Regions from separate parts of the Anaerobacillus sp. CMMVII genome, predicted to be linked through region 2. Evidence: predicted binding sites of a transcription regulator. Region 2 holds the regulator's gene; the other holds the start of a gene.

Region 1 (3,430 bases), on a different contig from region 2:
TGTGCCTTGAACTTGAGCAAAATCACGAACTCTACGCAGCAAACGATTTGCTATTCGAGGCGTTCCCCGTGATCGCCTGGCAATTTCAATACTTGCCTGTTCAGCAATTTCAAGTTGATAAACATCTGCTGTCCTTAATACAATATTCATTAATTCATCATTGGTATAATACTCCAAACGGGACAAAACACCAAAACGATCACGTAAAGGTGACGATAAAAGACCCGCCCTTGTCGTAGCACCTACTAATGTGAATGGTGGTAAATCTAATCGAACTGAACGGGCGGTCGGCCCTTTTCCAATTACGATATCTAAGCAGAAGTCTTCCATCGCAGGATAAAGCACTTCTTCTACGACACGGTTTAGTCGATGTATTTCATCAATAAACAAAACATCACCAGGTTCTAAAGCGGTCAAAATTGCGGCTAAATCACCTGGGCGTTCAATAGCAGGCCCTGATGTTGTTCGAATTTGAACATTCATTTCATGCGCAATGATAGTAGCTAATGTGGTCTTACCTAACCCGGGAGGCCCATATAACAAGACATGGTCCAGAGCTTCATTCCTGATTTTGGCAGCTTCGATAAATACTTTTAAGTTATTTTTAACTTTTTCTTGTCCGATATATTGGCTAAGTAATTGGGGACGTAATTGATTTTCAAGCGTTTCTTCCTCTTGTTGTACCTCAGCCGAAACCATTCTTTCTTCCATATTATTACCTCCTGAGAACGCAACTCATTCTATATCTTTAAAAGCAGTTGCAACGCTTTTTTAATATATTGATCTGTAGACAGCTGTTCTTCAGCAAGCTTCGGAGCAATTTTTTTAATTTCCCGTTCAACATATCCTAATGCCTGTAAAGCCTCAATGGCATCTTCTAATTCTCGAGGGTATTTGGCTTTTTGATCTGCCTTGAGCTCATAAACAGGACCCACTAAACTAGGCATGAAATCAGCTAATTTTCCTTTTAAGTCTAAGATCATCTGTCGTGCAGTCTTCTTACCAACACCAGGAAACTTTGTTAAAAACGCTTCATTTTCTTCCTCTATCGCATTGACTACCTGCTGTGGCTGGCCTGACGCTAAAATTGCCAAAGCTCCTTTTGGTCCAATACCAGAAACATTTAGTAATTTTTCAAATAGCGCTCGTTCATCTCTTGAGCGGAAACCAAAAAGTTTTATCGTATCTTCTCTAACATACTGATATGTATAAACTATAATTTCTGCCTCTAAGTCTACCTTGAATATAAAGGGATTTGCACAAAAAATTTGATAGCCAATTCCTTTTACATCAATGACCACATACTGTGTATCTATATAATTTACGTATCCCTTTACAAACTCTATCACAAAAAATCTCTCCTATACGAACGTTTATTTCTATTTTATTTTACCACAAAAGTCTTGTTGAACAACCAAAACAAGTTAAGGTATCAATTCTTCATAATTAAAGAAAAACAAGCCTTTAGAATTCTAAGGGCTTGTTTTCCAAGAGTACTCTCTTGTATCACTTATATTTTCAAATTACATTTCATGCTTTGCATACTTTTTATACATTTTTAACACTTCTTCATATCGATCTCTAGAAAGAATTGGAATACCATCTTCTAGCTCTTGTTGTTGATGACTCTTTAGCTTCTTCATGTTTATTTGAAAAAATGATTGTATGACCTTTTCTTCAGATGGTTTACCTTCATAAATATTTAGAGTACCCTCTTCTGAGATACCAAAATAGCCATTAATTTTTAATAAAGGAGATATGTCGTCAATCTTTTGTTGAAATACAACTTGAGCCTCGTCTTGATCAATTAAATCCCATTCAGCGTACTCTGCCCAAAAATCCTCCATTGATAGGATTGTTTCCTCAACAACTTCTTCACTTACCTCACCATCTAGGTATATTCTAGCTAAAATCACTCTGACTGTTTTTGGATCCATCACGTGAAATGTTTTCGCTACTGGAATTGCATTTTCGATTGCCCGTTTATTGATATTTTCTCTCATAAGTGGATAATCTACTGCGGTTGCTAATTTATTAGACTGCTGTGACTGAACAAATACTATAGCAACTGAGAACAAAAGTAAAAGTGCAGAAAAACTTATTAATTTAATTTTTTTATAGGAAGTTTTTTTTCCATGAGTACCACCACCGTTACTTAAATTACTAAAAAAGTTAAAATGCCTTTATAAATTGCTATCATTATTATCGCCAGACATACTGACTTTTATCCATTTATACTAATTTTTACTGTTTATTTATAGGCTGTTTTTGTAAACTTTGTTGCTTTTAGGTCGTCTTTTGAGAATAAATAAGCTTCACGCAAAGCGTGAAGAACCAAGCATTCGCTTGGTTACGACCTAAAAGCTAATAGCAACAATCTCTTAGAAACGAGCGTATTTTTTAAGCTCTTACTGTTAATATTGTCGCTAATACAAACTTCACTTGAAACTTAGTGATTTTATTCCAAACACTCCTATTTCTATGTACAAATGACAAAGAGGCTAGCCATCTAGCCTCTTTTGCCATATTTAATTTTTATTTATTATCTTGAACGTTCGAACGGTCGTTGAATAGCTCTTCCAAAATCATGAAACATATCGTTAATGGTTGCACCAACTTCTTCAAATGTTTCACCTGCACGAAGTCTATCGTCTGCAGTACGAATTTGATCATATTGATCTCTTTCCGTTATTACAATGACTTCCCTATCTCCAGCAGTTCCTCTAAGCCTTTGACGAATGTCTTGCTCTACACGCTGAGCATTTTGACGGTCAGCATCAACACCAACTAATACCCTATTCCCATGAACAATTACACGAGAATCTCTTACATTTTCAACATCAGCTAATCGTGTTGTATAATCTTGGGCAGTTGTTGCATCATACCCATCTGGATAAGCATATTCACTCATACCAGTTCCTGGAACTTCACGATCACCAGCACGGCCATTGGCACCCTCACGTCCAAAGCCTAGTCCACCTTGCCCCATGTTTGCTCGACCAGTTTGGCCTTGGTTCATATGAGTTCTTCCTGTTTGGCCTAATCCACCAATTCCAGCTCTACCTGTACGTTCTCTTAAGATACCTCTGTCGTCAACATAACCAGGACGGTTACCAACAATTCCAGCACCACGGTCACCTGTACCGAATGCTTGTCCTCGACCTGTACCTCTCATTCCAGCATTTCCATGCATTCCTAATCCTGTATCCATACCACGTGTACCACCATGGTATCCTGTTTCACCTTGCCATCCTGGCGAAGCTGCAATTCCATGACCAGTTGTGCCACCTCTACCTGCTTCAGCACCTAAGCCTGTCATACCTCTGTTACCAGCAGCACCAAATCCAGATCCTGTTCTGTTTTCACCCATTCTTTGATGACCAGTCATACCTGCTCTATCAGTATTTCTACCGAATAATCCAGTTCCTGT
Region 2 (3,430 bases):
ACTTTCAGGTATACACAATACTAATTTTTCAGAGATGTAGTTTCAACCGTATCCAGATTGTCTTGAAGGTATTCTTGGTAACGACGGTGGACGGTTGCCTTAGAAACATCATAGCCAAATCCTCTTAAGGTTGCTGCAATTTCTCGGAAGGTTAATTTCATGCTTTTTAATCGTACAATTTCTTCGATCGGCACCTCTTTTTTAGTCCGGCCTCCTAAGTTAGTATTCCCTAAATTCTTGCGAGGATTAAAACCATTCTCAATCGCTTTATTTATGCCTCGCTTTATTTTTAAATTATGTAATTTCCGTTGGTATTCTTCAACAATACTAACAATATTAAGTACTAGCGTGTCAGTTTCTGAGAGTTTTAACTCTCCAGAATCATTTATTGTTTGAATTTGCACTTCATTTTTCAATAATTGATGCACAAGAGCAATTTTCGTATTTCCTCTTCCTAACCGGGTATCATCTTGGATCAATAAAACATCTGCCCTTTTCTCTTTAAAATCATCTAAAAGTTCAAAAATTCCTTCTCTCTCAATCTCATACCCACTAGCTTTTTCCTCAATTATTTTGTATATTTCCAGATCATTTTTCTTTGCTAACATAACTAATTCTTCTTTTTGCCTCAAGATAGAGGAATGCTGTGCTTCCTTATCAGTGCTTACTCGACAATAAATAATTGCTTTCATGTTCATGTGCAGTTGAAACCTCCTTATTTTCTATCTGTGGTAATAGGAGGACTTGCCCTGGATAAATGTTATGGTCTTTAAGATTGTTTTCCGCTTTTACTAAGGATATATAAGCTGGCACTGTCATTCTATCAGAATATTGACTCGAGATAGACCAGAGTGTATCTCCAACATTGACTTCAACTTCTAGTATATGGTCAAATTTCGGTTGCGCAGAAACATGAACCGACATTAACAAGTAGGCAATTAACAACATAAACACTACGATATAGCTCATACCCTGGATCGAATGATTTCTATTTCTATTCATTAAAAACACTCACTTTCGCACATAGGAATATTTGTTCTCCTTTATAATAAACAGAACACTCGTTCTAGTCAAGAATTATTTAGAACTTATGTTTGCATTTTTGATCAGTTTACCTTATAATTTATGGTAAGATAAAGAAAAAATGGGGTGCTACATAATGAACAAGGTATCGAAACGGCAGCAAGAAATATTAGATTATATCAAAGACGAAGTTCGTAAAAAAGGATATCCACCTTCCGTTCGTGAAATTGGTGAAGCAGTAGGTTTGGCTTCTAGTTCAACTGTTCACGGACATTTATCCCGCCTAGAGAAAAAAGGATTTATTCGTAGAGACCCAACTAAACCTAGAGCCATTGAAGTACTAGATTTAAATGGCGGAGAATTTGAACAAATCACACCTAATACGACCTACGTGCCTATTATTGGTAAGGTTACTGCCGGAGAACCAATTACCGCTTTTGAGAATGTAGAAGATTACTTGCCCCTTCCGGAGAAATTTGTTGGTGACGATAAAGTATTTGTCCTTATTATTCAAGGGGATAGTATGATTGAGGCAGGAATTTTCGATAGAGATATGGTTATTGTTAGACAACAACAAACGGCTAATAACGGTGATATCGTTGTAGCAATGACTGAGGAAGACGAAGCAACTGTGAAACGCTTCTTTAAGGAGAAGGATTTTATTAGACTCCAGCCCGAAAACTCAACAATGGAGCCTATTATTCTACAAAACTGCTCAATTCTAGGAAAAGTTATCGGTGTGTTCCGCTCGGTACATTAGAATGTGAGTAAATGAAAAGAACCAATTCTGATTGGTTCTTTTTTTGATTCTCTCAGCGGTCAATTAACTTATGAGTTCAAAAGAAGGATATAAGGCTGCATGATCCTTTCCGAACTTGACCTAAGTTCGGAATGCTTTTCTTTTTTCAGCTTGCTCCCGTCCGAACTTGCTTTAGGTTCGGAATGCTTTTCTATTGATCAGCCTAATCCTCTCTGAACTTCAACCACATTCGTTTACACCATTCAACAGTCGTTAGTATAGTCGTTCTTCATACAGAATTATAAACTACTTGAAAAAGATGATGAGTAATTTTGTACATTCTTAAACGGTCAGAAATGTGCATCGTCAAGCACTAAAAAATACCCCTCAACGCCATTTGGACATTGAGGGGTATTCTATATTTTCATTTGATACTCTTAGTAGTTTGACATATATTGCTCGCGTTCCCATGGATGAACTTGGGTTCTGAACATATCCCATTCAATTTCCTTAGCTTCACAGAAGTGTTCTAAAGCATGCTCTCCAAGAGCGCTTGTAATAATTTCATCAGCTCTTAACTTCTCAAGTGCTTCTTTAAGAGTTGCTGGAAGATCATTAATACCTGCTTCCATACGCTCTTCTTTGTTCATCACATAGATGTTACGGTCTGTTGATGGAGGTGGTGTCATTTTATTTTTAATTCCGTCAAGACCCGCTGCAAGCATAGCAGCCATTGCTAGGTAAGGATTTGCTGCAGGGTCTGGGCTACGTACTTCAATACGAGTACTTAAGCCACGAGATGCCGGAATACGAATTAGCGGACTACGATTACGCATTGACCATGCAACATAGCAAGGTGCTTCATAACCAGGCACTAAACGCTTATATGAATTAACAGTTGGGTTTGTAATAGCTGTAAATGCTTCTGCATGCTCAATGATACCTGCTAAGAATTGCATCGCTGTTTCGCTTAAACCAGTTTCTGTTGATGCATCATAAAAGACATTTTCATTACCTTTAAATAAGGACATGTTACAGTGCATCCCTGATCCATTAACTCCAAATAAAGGTTTCGGCATGAATGTTGCGTGTAAGCCGTGTTTTCTTGCAATTGTTTTAACAACTAACTTAAATGTTTGGATGTTATCACATGTCGTTACCGCGTCAGCGTATTTGAAATCAATTTCGTGTTGTCCTGGTGCTACTTCATGGTGCGAAGCTTCAATTTCAAAGCCCATATCCTCAAGTTCTAGAACGATATCACGTCGGCAGTTTTCGCCTAGGTCTGTAGGTGCAAGGTCAAAGTATCCACCTTTATCGTTTAATTCCAACGTAGGTTCGCCTTTTTCATCAACTTTGAATAAGAAAAACTCAGGCTCAGGTCCGATGTTAAACGAAGTAAAGCCCATTTCTTTTGCTTCAGCTAAAACTCGCTTTAAAACGCCACGTGGGTCACCTGCAAATGGTACACCTGAAGCATCGTGGATATCACAAATTAGGCGGGCAACTTTCCCTTTTTCACTCGTCCAAGGGAATACAACCCAAGTATCTAAATCAGGGAATAAGTACATATCCGATTCTTCAATACGTACAAAACCTTCGATAGATGAACCATCAAACATCATCATATTATCTAATACTTTGGTTAACTGGCTAATTGGAACTTCC

The links. The regulator LexA, encoded in region 2, represses DNA repair genes until DNA is damaged. The targets are predictions, from matches to a motif close to CGAACATATGTTCG.
Region 1: a site for LexA is predicted at 1,367-1,380, ahead of ruvA (Holliday junction branch migration protein RuvA). Genes of this name have one in related genera too.

What each region holds. Positions count from the first base shown of each region.
Region 1 covers NZ_JACEHK010000015.1:332,190-335,619, reverse strand. The annotation lists partial or broken gene ruvB (Holliday junction branch migration DNA helicase RuvB) at 1-711, opposite strand, end outside; gene ruvA (Holliday junction branch migration protein RuvA) at 741-1,349, opposite strand; gene H1D32_RS18925 (BofC C-terminal domain-containing protein) at 1,524-2,003, opposite strand; gene H1D32_RS18920 (YhcN/YlaJ family sporulation lipoprotein) at 2,543-3,430, opposite strand, start outside.
Region 2 covers NZ_JACEHK010000016.1:198,453-201,882, reverse strand. The annotation lists gene H1D32_RS21090 (YneB family resolvase-like protein) at 21-692, opposite strand; gene yneA (cell division suppressor protein YneA) at 658-1,002, opposite strand; gene lexA (transcriptional repressor LexA) at 1,160-1,783, shown strand; gene glnA (type I glutamate--ammonia ligase) at 2,200-3,430, opposite strand, start outside.